2 regions of the Lentzea sp. NPDC036955 genome follow, and region 2 is predicted to be linked to the other one. Evidence: riboswitches for the same ligand, from Rfam matches in the RefSeq annotation. Region 2 holds a riboswitch; the other holds the start of a gene.

Region 1 (7,876 bases), on a different contig from region 2:
GCGGCCCAGCAGCGCACCCTGGGCGAGCGGTGACCAGGCCTCGGTGACGATGCGGTGGGTCACGTGGACCTTGCGCATCTCCTCCTGCTGCAGCAACGGGTGCAGCTCGATCTGGTTCACCGCCGGGGTGGTCGGGAACTCGTCGAAGAGGCGCTGCAGGTGGCGGGTGTGGAAGTTGGAGACGCCGATGGCCCGCACCCGGCCGTCGGCGTAGAGCTGCTCCAGCGCGCGCCACGTCTCCGGGTACAGCTCGCGCCGCGGGGTCGGCCAGTGGATGAGGTAGAGGTCCAGCACGTCGCGCCGCAGGCGGCGCGTGCTCGCGTCGAACGCGCGCAACGTCGAGTCGTAGCCCTGGTCGGAGTTCCACAGCTTGGTCGTGACGAACAGGTCCGGCACGCCCGCGATCGCGTCGCCGACACCGGACTCGTTGCGGTAGGCGGCGGCCGTGTCGATGCTGCGGTAGCCGGCCTCGATGGCGGTCGTGACCGCACCGGGCACCTGGTCCTCCGGCACCTGGAAGACGCCGAAGCCGAGTTGGGGGATCCGTACTCCGTTGTTCAGCGAGATCAGCGGAACCATGCGGGTAGCTTCGCACCGTTGTAGAGCCGGTGCATCGCCTCGATCGCGGCCACGACCTCGCGGCGCAGCTCGTCGGGTGCCACGACCTCCACGTCGGGGCCGAACTTGAGCAGGTCGGGCAGGGCGTGCCGGAGCGACTCGGTCGGGAAGCCGAACTCCTCCCCCGGCTGCGGTGCGAGCTGTGCGACGACCCGGGCCTGGTGGCCGCTGAGCAGGTACCGCGCCTTGTCGAGACCGGCACTGGTCATGCGCACGGTGACGCGTTCGCCGTACATGCGGGCCTCGAACTCCTCGGACCACCCGGCCCAGAAGGCGGCGAGGTCGAAGTCGTCCGGCCGGTCGAACGTCTCGTCCAGGACCTCCAGCTCCAGCACCCGCGACACCCGGTAGGTGCGCAGGCTGCCGACGAAGTACCAGGTGCCCGCCTTGAGGACCAGACCGAGCGGGTCGACCTCGCGGGTGACGGTCTGCTGCCCCCACCGCCGGTAGGTCATGCGGACGCGGCGCTGCTCCCAGACGGCGTCGGCGATGGTGGCGAGGTGCGCGGTCGGTTCGTCGCCGCGGAACCACGTCGGGGTGTCCAGGTGGAACCGCTGCCGGATCTGCTCGGCCCTGGCGCGCAGCTCGGTGGGCAGCGCGGCGAGGAGCTTGAGCTGGGCCGCGGCGGCGAACTCCTGGAGGCCCAGCTCCTGGGCGGGACCGGGCAGGCCGGTGAGGAACAGCGACCGCGCCTCACCGGAGGTCAGTCCCGTGAGCCGGGTGCGGTAGCCGTCGACGAGCCGGTAGCCGCCGGCCGGGCCGCGGTCGGCGTAGATGGGGACGCCGGCGGCGCCGAGGGCCTCGACGTCGCGGTAGATGGTCCGGGGCGAGACCTCCAGCCGGGCCGCCAGCTCGTCGGCGGTCATCCGGCCGCGGGACTGCAACAACAGGAGCACCTGGATGAGCCGGCTCGACTTCATGCCACAAACCTGACACGAACTGTCAGGTTCTGCCAGCAGGGTGGGGTCCATGAAGGCAACCGGAACCATCGAAGTGAAGAGCTGGGACGAGAAGACCTGGGACGGCCGGTCCTACCGGGACGTCGAGGGCCGCAAGCTCACCGAGGCGCACGTCCAGTTCGGGTACGCGGGCGACATCAGCGGTACGGGCAGTTGCCGGTACCTCATGTACTACGGCGACGACGTGGCGTGGACGACCGCGATCGAGGAGGTCACCACGGACGAGGGCACGCTGGTGCTGCGGCACGTCGGCGCCTACCGGTCCGCTGTGGAGGGGTCGATCGAGGTCGTCGACGGCACCGGGCGGTTCCTCGGCGCGAAAGGTGCGGTGACCGTGGACTGGGCGGAGGATGGCAGCGGCACCTACGCGCTGGAGTACGAGGTCTGAGCCCATGACCAACGCCCCCGTCTACGACGCCGCCCAGCAGCGCATCACCGAGCTGGTGCGCGGCCGGGACCCGCAGACGCCCGTCGCGGCGACCCCCGGCTGGTCGGTCAAGGACGTGGTGGCGCACCTGGCCGGCGGTCTGCGCGACTTCGCGGACCGCCGGTTCGACGGTGTCGAGTCCGGCGAGTGGGGTGAACGGCAGGTGCGCGACCGCCGCGGCAACTCGCTCGACGACGCCTTCGCCGAGTGGGACGCGAACCGGGAGCTGGCCGCTCCGCTCTTCGACACGCCCATGGGCTCGGTGCTGATCGCCGAGGTCGTGGCGCACGAACACGACCTGCGCGCCGCGCTGGGCGTGCCCGGCGACCGGGACCCGCAGGTGGTGCGTGCGGCGTTGACCCGGCCGTTGCAGCAGCTCGACCAGCGGATGCGGGAGAACGACGTGCCCGCGCTGCGGGTGGTGCTGGAGCACGGCGACCGCGTGCTCGGGCACGGCGAGCCGGAGGGGACGCTGCGCACGACGTCGTTCGAGCTGATGCGGGCCATCGGCGGGCGGCGGTCGGTGGACCAGATCAGGGCGATGGACTGGGACGGTGACCCGGACACGTGGATCTCGTCGCTGGCGTTGTCCGGAAGGCACCGCGCGGAGCCGTTCGAGGAGTAGGTTCCCGGCGTGACCGACTGGCTGGCAGACACCCGCGAGTCCTACGACACGGTCGCCGCCAGTTACGCCGACTACACGCGCGGCCTGCTGGACGGGATGCCGCACCTGCGGGCGGCGTTGCGGCTGTTCGCCGAGGAGGTGGACGGTCCCGTCGCCGACGTCGGCTGCGGCCCCGGCGACGTCACGGCGCTGCTGCACGGGCTCGGCGCGGACGCGTTCGGGATCGACCTCTCCCCCGCCATGGTCGCGCTCGCCCGGCGGAACCACCCCGGGCTGCGGTTCGAGGTCGGGTCGATGACCGACCCGCTCGGCGACCGGGTCGGCGGGGTGCTGGCCTGGTGGTCGCTGATCCACGTGCCGGACGAGCTGGTCCCGGTCGTGCTCGGGCACTTCCGGGACGCGCTGCGGCCGGGCGGGCTGCTGCAGCTGGGTTTCCACGTCGGCGACCGCACGAACCTGAAGACGCGGGGTTACGGCGGGCACCCGATGCGCGTGCACGTCCACCTGCGCCGGCCGGAGCGGGTGGCGGCGTGGCTGCGCGACGCCGGGTTCGCGGTCGAGGCGCAGTGGCTGCTCGGCGAGGACGGCGCGGTGCTGTTCGCCCGGCGCGGATGAGACCATTCCACCGTGGCAGAGGAACAGACGTGCCAGCGGTGCGGTGAGGCCGTGGAGCTGGCCCCGGAGGACTTCGAGCTGTTCGAGCGGATGCACCCGGACTGCTTCCACTTCGCGTTCGAGCACGACCTCACCAGGCCGGGCATCACCGAGCAGGAGAACTGCGGCGACGAGACCTGTCCGGTCGGAGCGTGAGAGGAGGGGCGCGCCCCTGGGTGCGCCCCTCCTCCGCGGTGTGGATCAGCTGCTGTAGGCCTCGAGGGGCGGGCAGGAGCAGACCAGGTTGCGGTCACCCTTCGCGCCGTCGATGCGGCGGACCGGCGGCCAGATCTTCGGAGCACCGGTACCGGCCGGGTACACGGCCTCCTCGCGGGTGTACGGGTGGTCCCACTCGCCGACGGTCACGCAGGCCGCGGTGTGCGGTGCGTTGCGCAGCGGGTTGTCCTCGACGGGCCACTCGCCGGCGCCGACGCGGTCGATCTCGCGCTTGATGGCGATCATGGCGTCGATGAACCGGTCGATCTCGGCCAGGTCCTCGGACTCGGTGGGCTCGACCATCAGGGTGCCGGCGACCGGGAACGACATGGTCGGGGCGTGCAGGCCGTAGTCGGCCAGGCGCTTCGCCACGTCGTCGACCGTCACGCCGGTGGCCTTGGTGATCGGGCGCAGGTCGAGGATGCACTCGTGGGCCACGAAGCCGCCCTCGCCGGTGTAGAGGACCGGGTAGTGCTCGTCCAGGCGGCGCGCCACGTAGTTCGCCGCGGCCACGGCGGTCAGGGTCGCGCGGCGCAGGCCGTCGCCGCCCATCATGCGCACGTACGCCCACGAGATCGGCAGGATCGACGCGGAACCCCACGGGGCCGCGGAGATCGGGCCCACGCCCGTCTCGGGGCCCGCGGTGGGCTGCAGCGGGTGGTTCGGCAGGAACGGGGCGAGGTGGGACTTCACGCCGATCGGGCCGACGCCGGGGCCGCCGCCGCCGTGCGGGATGCAGAACGTCTTGTGCAGGTTCAGGTGCGAGACGTCCGAGCCGAACTTGCCGTAGCGGGCCAGGCCGATCAGCGCGTTGAGGTTCGCGCCGTCGACGTACACCTGGCCGCCCGCGTCGTGGACCAGGCCGCAGACCTCGCGGACGGTGTCCTCGTACACGCCGTGGGTCGACGGGTAGGTGATCATGATCGCGGCCAGGTCGTCGGCGTGCTCGGCGACCGTGGTGCGCAGGTGGCCCATGTCGATGTTGCCCTTGTCGTCGCACTTCACGACGACGACGCGCATGCCGGCCATGACGGCGGACGCGGCGTTCGTGCCGTGCGCGGACGACGGGATCAGGCAGACGTCACGGGCGGAGTTGCCGTTGGCGCGGTGGTAGGCGCGGATCGCCAGCAGGCCGGCGAACTCGCCCTGCGAGCCGGCGTTCGGCTGCAGCGACACGGCGTCGTAGCCGGTGACCTCGGCCAGCCACGCCTCCAGGTCCGACACGATCGTCAGCAGGCCCTTCGCGTCCTCGACCGGCGCGAACGGGTGCAGCGTCGAGAACTCGGGCCAGGTGATGGACTCCATCTCCGCGGTCGCGTTCAGCTTCATCGTGCAGGAGCCGAGCGGGATCATGCTGCGGTCCAGCGCGACGTCCTTGTCGGACAGTGCGCGCAGGTAGCGCAGCAGCGCGGTCTCGGAGCGGTGCGCGTGGAACACCGGGTGGGTCAGGTAGTCCGAGGTGCGGCGCAGGTCCGACGGGATGCCGTCGGCGGTGTCGGTGTCGATCGCGTCCACATCGGACCCGGTCACGCCGAACGCCTCCCACACGGCGACGACGTGCGCACGCGTGGTCTTCTCGTCGCAAGCGACCGCCACGACGTCGGCGTCCACGAGGCGCAGGTTGATGCCGAGCTCGCGGGCCTTCGCGACGACCTCGGCGGCACGGCCCTCGACGCGCACCTGCACGGTGTCGAAGAACTCGCCGTGCACGACGTCGAGACCGGCCTCGCACAGGCCCGTCGCGAGGACGGTGGCCAGGCGGTGCACGCGGGTCGCGATGGCGCGCAGGCCCTCGGGGCCGTGGTAGACCGCGTACATCGACGCGATCACGGCGAGCAGCACCTGCGCGGTGCAGATGTTCGAGGTCGCCTTCTCACGGCGGATGTGCTGCTCGCGGGTCTGCAGCGCCAGGCGGTAGGCCAGCGAGCCGTCGACGTCGACGGAGACGCCGACGAGGCGGCCGGGCAGCTGGCGCTCCAGGCCGGAGCGGACGGCCATGTAGCCGGCGTGCGGGCCGCCGAAGCCGATCGGCACGCCGAAGCGCTGGGTGGTGCCGACGACGACGTCCGCGCCGATCTCACCGGGCGGGCGCAGCAGCGTCAGCGCCAGCAGGTCGGCGACGACGACGGCCTGCGCGCCGGCGGCGTGGATCTCCTCCACCAGCGCGGCCTGGTCGCGGACCACACCGGACGCACCGGGGTAGGACAGCAGCACGCCGAAGAAGTCACCGCCCAGGCCCAGGCCCTCGATGCCCTGCGACAGGTCGGCGACGACGACCTCGATGCCCAGCGGCTCGGCGCGGGTCTCGATCACGGCCAGCGTCTGCGGCAGCGTGTCGGCGTCCACGACGAACTTGTTCGACTTCGCCCTGCCCGCGCGGCGCACCAGGGTCATGGCCTCGGCGGCGGCGGTCGACTCGTCCAGCATGGACGCGTTGGCCATCGGCAGGCCGGTCAGGTCGCCGACCATCGTCTGGAAGTTCAGCAGCGCCTCCAGGCGGCCCTGCGAGATCTCCGGCTGGTACGGCGTGTACGCGGTGTACCAGGCGGGCGACTCCAGGACGTTGCGCAGGATCACGCCCGGCGTCACGGTGTCGTAGTAGCCCAGGCCGATCATCTGGGTCATCGGCCGGTTCTGGGAGGCGAGCGCGCGCAGCTCGGCCAGCGCCTCGGTCTCCGTGGCGGGCGCCGGCAGGTCCAGCACCAGGTCGCGCTCGTGGATGGACGAGGGCACCGCGTGCTGCGCCAGCTCCTCCAGCGATCCGACACCGATCACGTCGAGGATGCGGGCGAGCTCGGCGGGGCGCGGGCCGACGTGCCGGTCCGCGAACGGGGTGCCGTGCTCGAGAGCGGCGAGCGGAATGCGGTCCTGCGTCATCTAACGCCTCCGGGGGGCTGCGGGCACACGTGTCCTGGTGCCCTCCCCGCTCTGTCCGTACCCGGCATCGGGCGCCTGAGAGGTTCACCCGCCACGAGAGCGGGCTTTCACCGTCGGCGGGATCTCGAGAGATCCGCTTTCCAGAGGCGTCTCGCTCACGCGGTCCTGGGTGCCTGAGAGGTTCCCGGGGAGGAACTTGCTCCTTCGGCGCCGGGTGCAGCACCCGGTCTCTCCCGCCTGAGTTCAGCGACTACCCGTGAAGAGTACCCGCAGGCAGGCCCGCCAGTCCCCACCGACGCGACCTACGTCTCAGCGACGGAACCGGCTGAGCCGGCGACAGCGGGTCAGCCGGTGGCGCGCTCCCGGCGGCGGCGGGTCAGCTCGTCCTCGGTCATCGGCGCGATCTCCACGCCGTCCGCACGTTCGGCCGGGAACTCGTGGATGGTCCCGCTGATCTCCCGCATCGCACCGCTCACCGCGATGCCGAACACGCCCTGCCCGCCCTGGAGCAGGTCGACGACCTCCTCGGGGGAGGTGCACTCGTAGACGGTCGTGCCGTCGGAGAAGAGCGTGATCCGCGCCAGGTCCTGCACGCCGCGGCGGCGCAGGTGGTCGACGGCGACCCTGATGTTCTGCAGCGAGACCCCGGTGTCCAGCAGCCGCTTCACGACCTTCAGGACGAGGATGTCCTTGAAGGAGTAGAGCCGCTGGCTGCCGGAGCCGTGCGCCATCCGCACCGTCGGCGCGACCAGGCCGGTCCTGGCCCAGTAGTCGAGCTGCCTGTAGGTGATCCCGGCGATCTGGCACGCCGCGGGTCCCCGGTAGCCGACGAGTTCGTCCGGCAGCGAGGAGTCCGGGAACAGCTCACCCTGCTGCCCGGATTCGGCCCGCAAGGGCGCTTCCTCGACCACGCCTGCCTCCCCTCGCCAACGGCCACGAAAGTCGGGGCCGTCAAGCCGCCTGGTCCACTCGCGCAGACCGGCGACGTCCACTCGAGTTCGACGGTAAGACCGCTCCGAGGGCAGGTCAACGCGACGCGCGGGGAGTGTTGGCCCCCAACCTGAGGCGGGGGTCCGCACCGTCACCCGAACTAGGACGTTCAGGTGACGTTTAGTGATTGTTTAGCGGCCATGATGTGCGGAAAGTAGTCCGATCGAGGGACACCCCACCGATCGGCGCCGGGTCCGAACAAGACGGTCAGCGACAGTCGGGGGAACTCAGGTGTCGGCGCCCCGGAAGTCCTCGGGGGACACGGAGTCGAGGAACTCGCGGAACTTCTCGACCTCGTCCTCCTGCTCGTCCGGGATGATCAGACCGGCCTCCGCCAGCACGGACTCCTCCGCGTGGATCGGCACGCCGACGCGCAGTGCGAGGGCCACCGAGTCGGACGGGCGGGCGGACACGCGCACGTCGCCGTCGAACACGAGCTCGGCGAAGAACGTGCCCTCCTGCAGGTCGGTGATCCGCACCTGTTCGAGGTTGCGGCCCAGCGCCCCGATG
Region 2 (7,876 bases):
CGCGCGAGATGATCACCACCTGGTCGACGGTCTGCTCGACCTCCGCCAGCAGGTGGCTGGAGATCAGCACCGTGCGCCCCATGCGCGCGTAGGACTGCAGGAACGTCCGCAGCCACGCGATGCCCTCGGGGTCCAGGCCGTTCGCGGGTTCGTCGAGCACGAGCACCTGCGGGTCGCCGAGCAGCGCGGTGGCCAGCGCCAGCCGCTGCTTCATGCCCAGCGAGAACCCGCCGACGTTGCGGTCCGCCGCGGACGCGAGGCCGACGAGTCCGAGGACCTGGTCGGCCTGCGCGTCCGGCACGCCGATCGCCGCCGCGTACACGCGCAGGTGGTTGCGGGCCGTGCGCGCCGGGTGGAAGCCCTGCGCCTCCAGCACCGCGCCCACCACGCGGCCGGGCTGGCCGAGCTGGTGGAACGGCCTGCCGTTGATCGTCGCGATGCCACTGGTCGGCTTCACCAGTCCCAGCAACATGCGCAGGGTCGTCGTCTTCCCCGCGCCGTTCGGGCCGAGGAAGCCCGTCACGCTGCCGGGTGACACGGTGAAGCTCAGGTTCTGCACCGCGGCGACCGAACCGAACTGCTTGGTCAGGTTCTGCACCGCGATGAGGCCGCTGCCGTCATGCATGCGGCCCATCCTGCCTGATGGTCAGTCGGGCAACGCGTGCTTTGGCCGCGACACGACCGGCGCGCGGTGCACCACCTGCGGTGCGTCGGTCAAGATCGGCAGCTCGGGCGTGGGCTCGGCGGGGGTCCGCGGGGGCACTTCGGCGATCGCACCGGATCGGGTGAACGGGTTGCGCAGCGGCCCGCGGCGTTCCCGGTGCGGCAGCCCCTCTCCGATCAGGTGCCGGTGTGCCGTGTTCCAGACCTGGCACGGCCAGCGCCGCCTCCACCGCAGCCGGCTCGGGCACGTCCGGCACCGGCCGTCCTCGTCGGGCTGGTGCAGCGTGAGCAGCAACCGCCAGCCGTCCGCCAGGCGGTGGATCTCGGTGCGGGCCAACGGGACCAGCGCCTCGGCCGCGCCCTGCTCGGCCACCTCCTCCAGCAGCGCCAACCGGTGCAGCACCGCGTCGCGCAGGACCTCGTCCATCACATCTTCGCCGAGGCCTGGTCGAGCAGGGAGCCGAGCCGGCGCGTCTGGGTGGCGGACATCACAGCGGCCTCGCCCGGTGGTGCGACCAGCAGAACCCGGTCGTTCTCCACCAGAACGGTCATCGACCTGTCTCGACCGAACGGGTCGTGGCAGTGGATCCAGCCCTGTGGTTCAGCCATGGAATCTCCCTTCGAGGGACACCCGACTCCTGCTTCATCGGCCGTCGGCCCTGCTCGGCGCACCGGCAGCGGGGGATTTCACTCGTTTGCCGGATGAGCGGGACACGGGCGGTGGTCTGGTCGAGGCAACTTTTGGGTCGCGTTTCGGCGGGGGTGCTGGGCGCCACCGCCGAAGAGCCGCTATATTTGGTCCCGGCGGCCCCGCTCCCAGTGACCCCCAGGCTGGTTGAGCGCGGCCGCCCTTTATTTTTCCCACTTCTTCCCTCTTGTTCAGAAAAACCCCCTTGCGCCCTGCAGTCTCGTACGCTGTAAGTTGATCGTACACCGTAAGGGGGAGGTTTTCATGAGTGCGACCACGACAGAAACCGTCGGCGTGCAGCCACATCCGCAGCGCTGGGCCGTGCTCGGCGTGCTCTGCCTGTCCGTGATGGTCGTGGTGCTGGACAACACCGTGCTGAACGTGGCGATCCCGTCCATCTCCACCGGTCTGGGCGCGAGCACCGCCGACATCCAGTGGATGATCAACGCCTACTCGCTGGCGCTGGCGGGCCTGCTGCTCACGACCGGCTCGCTGAGCGACCGGTTCGGCCGCAAGCGGGCGTTGCTGGGAGGGCTGGCGCTGTTCGGCGCGGGCAGTGCCGTGGCGGCCTGCGCGGACTCGTCCGAGGCGCTGATCGCGGCGCGGGGGTTCATGGGCGTCGGGGCGGCGTTGCTGATGCCCGGCACGCTGGCCGTGCTGATGCAGCTGTTCGACGAGGAGGAACGCCCGAAGGCCATCGGCATCTGGGCCGCGGTCACCAGCCTCGGCTTCGCGGCCGGTCCGGTGATCGGCGGCGCGCTGATCAAGCACTTCTGGTGGGGCTCGGTGTTCCTGATCAACGTGCCGGTGGCGCTGCTCGCGATCGCGGCGGTGGCGTTCCTGGTGCCGGAGTCGAAGGACCCGGCCGTGCGCAGGCCGGACGTGCTCGGCTCGGTCCTGTCGATCATCGGCATGGTCTCGCTCGTGTACGCGGTGATCTCGGTGCCGGAGAACGGGTTCGGCTCGCCGCAGTTCGGCGTGCCGCTCGCACTGGGGCTGGTCGCGATGGCCGTGTTCGCGTGGTGGGAGCGGCGCACCACCGACCCGATGCTCGACCTCGGGTTCTTCGCCGACCGCCGGTTCACCGGTGCCGTGGCGTCGGGCGTGCTGGCGGCGTTCGGCATGGCCGGCTCGCTCTTCCTGCTGACGCAACACCTCCAGGGCGTGCTCGGCTACAGCCCGCTGGAGGCGGGCCTGCGCGTCGCGCCGATGGCGATCGCGTTGCTCGTCACCAGCAACACCCTCGGTCAGCTCGTGCTGAAACTGGGTGCCGCCAAGGCGATGCTGCTCGGCATGACGGTCGTCGCGGGCGGCGTGGTGCTGCTCTCGATCGGCACCACCTACCCGCCGACGCTGGCCGGGCTGGTGCTGATCGGCGTCGGTGTCGGTGTGGCCCAACCGGTTGCCGTCAACGCACTGATGGGCGCGATCCCGCCGGAACGCGCCGGCATCGCCTCCGGCCTGTCGTCCACGCTGACCGAGCTGGGCTCGTCGTTCGGCATCGCGATCCTCGGCGCGCTGCTGTCCGCGCGGTTCGTCGCCGCGCTGCCCGACGGAGTGCCGGGACGGTCGCTGTCGGAGGCGCTGCACAGCGGCGCGGACCTGACCGTGGTGCGCGAGGCGTTCTCGTCGGGCATGAGCGTCAGCCTGGTGGCCGGCGCCGTGTCCGTGTTCCTGGGAGGTGTTGTGGCGAGCGTGCTGCTGCGGCGTGCCTAGTATCGAGCCGTGGACAGCGTGTGGTTCGGCAAACCCAGGCCGGCGAGCGGCCAGCACCTCGGCCTGAGCCGGGAGGCCATCGTCCGCAAGGCGATGGAGGTGCTGGACGAGCACGGCCTGGCGAAGCTGTCCATGCGCAAGCTCGCCGCCGAGCTGGGCGCGGCCCCGATGTCGCTGTACTGGCACGTGCCCACCAAGGACGCGCTCATCGAGCTGTGCCTCGACGAGATCTACGGCGAGTTCCCGCGCCCGGCCCCCGGCGCCGCGTGGGAACCTGCGCTGCGCGAGATGATGCACGCGTTCCGCCGCCTCGCGCTCGCACACCCGTGGTGGGTGCGCGGCATCGGCGAGTTCACCACCATCGGTCCCAACGCCGTCGCCATGGCCGACGCGATGCTCGAACCCATGCGGGCGGCCGGCCTGACGATGGTCCAGGCGTCGCAGGCGATGTCGGCGGTGTCGAGCTTCGTCGTCGGGTACACGACGGCGGAGGCGAACTTCCGCAGCCGCGGCGGCCACGACGAACCGCCACCGGACCTCGGCCGGATCGCGGACCTGTACCGGGAGAAGCACCCCCGCTACGTCGAGATGCTGGACCAGCAGGAGCTGTGGTCGCTGGAGGGGCAGTTCGAGTTCGGGCTGGACTGCGTGATCGACGGGGTCAAGGCGCGGGTGGCCGCGCTGCGGTGACCGCGAGGAGGCGCGCCCGTGAAAGGCGAAACCCCCGCAGCGTGCTCCGCGTGCGGGGGCTCCTCCATCCGACTGGCTCTCAGACCACGGACTCCAGCGGCGTGTGCACCAGGCCGGTCGCCTCGGCCACCGGGCCGTTGGTCAGCTGACCGGCGTGCGCGTTGAGGCCCAGGGCGAGCGAACGGTCGTCCTTCAGCGCCTTCTCCCAGCCCTTGCCGGCCAGCGCGACCGCGTAGGGCAGCGTCACGTTGGTGAGCGCGTAGGTGGAGGTGCGGGGGACGGCGCCGGGCATGTTGGCGACGCAGTAGAACACCGAGTTGTGGACCTCGTAGGTCGGCTCGGCGTGCGTGGTGGCGCGCGAGTCCTCGAAGCAGCCGCCCTGGTCGATGGCGATGTCGACGAGCACCGAACCCGGCTTCATCTCCGCGACCAGCGCGTTCGAGACGAGCTTCGGGGCCGCGGCACCCGGCACCAGGACGGCGCCGATGACCAGGTCGGCCTCGCGGACGGCCTGCTCGATCGCGAACGAGTTGGACGCGAGCGTGCGCAGGCGGCCCTGGAACTGGGCGTCGATCTGGCGCAGGCGGTCGACGTTGGTGTCGAGGATCTGCACGTCGGCGCCCATGCCGACGGCGATGGTGGCGGCGTTGACACCGGCCACACCGCCGCCGATCACGACAACGCGGGCAGGGGCGACACCGGGGACGCCGCCGGGCAGCACGCCGCGGCCACCGGAGGGCTTCATCAGGCTGAACGCGCCCACCTGCGGGGCGAGGCGGCCCGCGACCTCGGACATCGGGGCGAGCAGCGGCAGCGAGCGGTTCGGCAGCTGCACCGTCTCGTAGGCGATGGCCGTGGTGCCGGAGGCCAGCAGGGCCTCGGTCAGCGGCTTGTCGGCGGCGAGGTGCAGGTAGGTGAAGAGGGTCTGGCCGGAGCGCAGGCGGGGGTACTCCTCCGCGATCGGCTCCTTGACCTTGAGGACCAGGTCGCCCTCGGCCCAGACGTCGTCGGCGGTCGGGAGGACCTTCGCACCCGCGGCGAGGTACTCCTCGTCGGTGATCGCGGAGCCCAGACCGGCGCCCTGCTCGACGTACACGTCGTGGCCCCGGCTGGTCAGCTCGTGGGCCCCGGCCGGCGTGAGGGCGACGCGGTACTCGTGGTTCTTGATCTCGCGAGGAACGGCGATCCGCACGATGACTCCTCCGTTTCGGCTGGCTGCTATCTCACAATGTGGGGCAGCCGGGAGGTCATGTCACTGTGCGGGTTGCACTGTTCGGGACCAGGCCGGTTGTGCTGCTGGGACAAAGCGACCTGCGCCACGCCTGTACCGGTCCCGCGTTGACACCCGGTGGCGGGCCCACATAGCGTTCCCACCGGAACTGAATAACGGCCGCGGTGCCCCTGACGGGCACCAGAACCCGGGTGGGAGAGACCTCGACGAGCTGGTCGGGGCGCCGAAGGGGCAAGCTCCCGCACACTCTCAGGCAGCAAGACCACTCGGGGTAGGCAACTCTGCACGGCGGAGGGGGCGCACGTTTCCTGCCCGTCATCTGCCAGAGGAGTCGCCGTGGAGTTCCCCGAGAACCTGCTCTACACCGCCGAACACGAGTGGGTCGACTGGACGCCGGGCACCCAGGACCCGTTGACCTGCGGGATCACCGAGTACGCCGCGGACGCGCTGGGTGACATCGTCTTCGTCCAGCTCCCCGAGGTCGGGGCCGAGGTCGTCTCCAACCAGGTCTGCGGCGAGCTGGAGTCCACCAAGTCCGTCAGCGACCTGTTCTCCCCGGTCACCGGCGAGGTCCTCGAGGTCAACACCGCCGTCGTCGACGACCCGGCGATCATCAACACCGACCCGTACGGCGCCGGCTGGCTGTTCAAGGTGCGCGTGGACTCCGCGGAGGACCTGCTCACCGCGGCCAAGTACGCCGAGCTCACCTCGGACTGACCCGCTCGCACCCACCACGAAGGACTGATCAGTGGCGATCAGCGTTTTCGACCTGTTCTCCGTCGGCATCGGGCCGTCCAGCTCGCACACCGTCGGCCCGATGCGCGCCGCCGCCATGTTCGTCGAGAAGCTCGGCGCCCGCGCGTCCGAAGTGGACCGCGTGCACGTCGAGCTGTTCGGCTCGCTCGGCGCCACCGGGCACGGCCACGGCAGCCCCAAGGCCGTGTTCCTCGGCCTGGAGGGCAACCTCCCGGAGGAGGTGGACCCCGCGGCCGCCGCCCACCGCGTCGAGGAGATCGTCGCGAGTGGACGGCTGCGGCTCGGCGGCACGCACGAGATCGGCTTCGCGCACGACCGCGACCTCGTCATGCACCGCCGCAAGTCGCTCCCGTTGCACCCCAACGGCATGAGCTTCGAGGCGTTCCGCGGTGACGAGCCGGTCGAGCACGCCGTCTACTACTCGATCGGCGGCGGCTTCGTCGTCGACGAGAACGCGTCCGGCAGCGACCGCATCAAACCCGACTCGACCCCGCTGCCGCACCCGTTCCTGACCGGCGACGAGCTGCTCGCGCGCTGCCGAGAGACCGGCCTGTCGATCAGCGAGATCATGATGGCCAACGAGCTGTCGTGGCGCTCGGAGGAGGAGGTGCGGGCCGGGCTCCTGCACATCTGGCACGTGATGCAGGAGTGCGTCGAACGCGGCTGCACCGAGCAGGGCATCCTGCCCGGCGGTCTCAAGGTCCGCCGCCGCGCCGCCGAGATGCGCAAACGGCTGGAGGGCGAGCACTTCGTCACCGACCCGCTGCGCGTCATGGACTGGGTCACGCTCTTCGCGCTGGCCGTCAACGAGGAGAACGCGGCCGGCGGCCGGGTCGTCACCGCACCGACGAACGGCGCGGCCGGCATCGTGCCCGCGGTCCTGCACTACTACACCAGGTTCGTGCCCGGTGCGAACGACGACGGCGTGGTGAGGTTCCTGCTCACCGCAGGCGCCATCGGCGTGCTGTTCAAGGAGAACGCCTCGATCTCCGGCGCCGAGGTCGGCTGCCAGGGCGAGGTCGGCTCCGCGTGCTCGATGGCCGCCGGTGGTCTCGCCGAGGTCCTCGGCGGCACCCCGGAGCAGGTCGAGAACGCCGCCGAGATCGCCATGGAGCACAACCTCGGCCTCACGTGCGACCCGATCGGCGGCCTGGTGCAGATCCCGTGCATCGAACGCAACGCCGTCGCGTCCGTCAAGGCGATCACCGCGGTGCGCATGGCGTTGCGCGGCGACGGCTCGCACTTCGTGTCGCTGGACAAGGTCATCAAGACCATGCGGGACACCGGCAAGGACATGTCGGTGAAGTACAAGGAGACGGCGCGCGGCGGTCTCGCCGTCAACGTCATCGAGTGCTGAGGCCGGTCAGGGCCTGGCGTCGTACCGGCGCTGGGCCTCGATCACGTCCGGCATCCGCGACTCCAGCAGCACGATCAACGCCATCAGCTTCTCCGCCGTCTCGCGCCCGAGCGGCGTGAGGCTGTAGTCGACCCGCGGCGGGTTCGTCGGCTGCGCGTCGCGGTGCACGAGCCCGTCGCGCTCCAGCGCGTGCAACGTCTGGGACAGCATCTTCTCGCTGACGCCGTCGACCCGGCGGCGCAGCTCGTTGAACCGCAGCGACCCGTCGACCAGCGCGCTCAGCGTCAGGCTGCCCCACCGGCCGGTGACGTGCTCCAGCGTGGGACGTGACGGGCACGCCTTCGCGAACACGGTGAACTCCATGTCCGCGAGGGTACCCCATTGCACTTACGAAAAGTTAGTGCTCGCTCGGACGGCAGGCCCGCACACAGCGCGTGTGCGGGCCTGCCTGCTCAGAACGGCCAGTCGGCGTCGCGCCCCGCCTCGATCAGCGGAACCGCGCGGAACGTCGCGTCCGTCAGGCCGCCGAACTCGTGCCGGTTCCCCGTGCCCGACGCGAACGCCCCCTGCCGGTACCCGCCCAGGTTGAACCCGTAGACCGGCACGTGCCGCGGCACGACGTCGTCGACCCCGGCACCGCCCGGCCCGGCGACCGTCTGCATGTCCGAGATGATGAACACCCGGTCGTGCCCTCGGTACGAGCTCTTCAGCGCACCGATGACGTCGGTGCCGTGCCCGACCTCACCGACCCTGCCCAGGAACCGGTCGACCTCGC

Evidence for each region. Region 2 has a riboswitch for glycine ahead of gcvH (glycine cleavage system protein GcvH). Riboswitches for the same ligand answer to the same signal wherever they lie in the genome.
Region 1: another riboswitch for glycine. It lies ahead of gcvP (aminomethyl-transferring glycine dehydrogenase); the one in region 2 lies ahead of gcvH (glycine cleavage system protein GcvH).

The regions. Positions count from the first base shown of each region.
Region 1 is NZ_JBVJRC010000008.1:93,206-101,081, reverse strand. Features, by position in the region: gene ACZ7CF_RS27250 (aldo/keto reductase) at 1-579, opposite strand, end outside; gene ACZ7CF_RS27245 (helix-turn-helix transcriptional regulator) at 567-1,538, opposite strand; gene ACZ7CF_RS27240 (DUF3224 domain-containing protein) at 1,588-1,965, shown strand; gene ACZ7CF_RS27235 (maleylpyruvate isomerase family mycothiol-dependent enzyme) at 1,970-2,629, shown strand; gene ACZ7CF_RS27230 (class I SAM-dependent methyltransferase) at 2,639-3,244, shown strand; gene ACZ7CF_RS27225 (hypothetical protein) at 3,257-3,439, shown strand; gene gcvP (aminomethyl-transferring glycine dehydrogenase) at 3,485-6,376, opposite strand; glycine riboswitch at 6,527-6,622, opposite strand; gene ACZ7CF_RS27215 (MerR family transcriptional regulator) at 6,721-7,287, opposite strand; gene ACZ7CF_RS27210 (bifunctional nuclease family protein) at 7,594-7,876, opposite strand, start outside.
Region 2 is NZ_JBVJRC010000005.1:462,063-469,938, forward strand. Features, by position in the region: gene ACZ7CF_RS19500 (ABC transporter ATP-binding protein) at 1-625, opposite strand, end outside; gene ACZ7CF_RS19505 (hypothetical protein) at 647-1,090, opposite strand; gene ACZ7CF_RS19510 (hypothetical protein) at 1,090-1,272, opposite strand; gene ACZ7CF_RS19515 (MFS transporter) at 1,616-3,067, shown strand; gene ACZ7CF_RS19520 (TetR/AcrR family transcriptional regulator C-terminal domain-containing protein) at 3,077-3,757, shown strand; gene ald (alanine dehydrogenase) at 3,837-4,949, opposite strand; glycine riboswitch at 5,171-5,263, shown strand; gene gcvH (glycine cleavage system protein GcvH) at 5,325-5,705, shown strand; gene ACZ7CF_RS19535 (L-serine ammonia-lyase) at 5,737-7,101, shown strand; gene ACZ7CF_RS19540 (winged helix-turn-helix transcriptional regulator) at 7,108-7,464, opposite strand; gene ACZ7CF_RS19545 (TROVE domain-containing protein) at 7,554-7,876, opposite strand, start outside.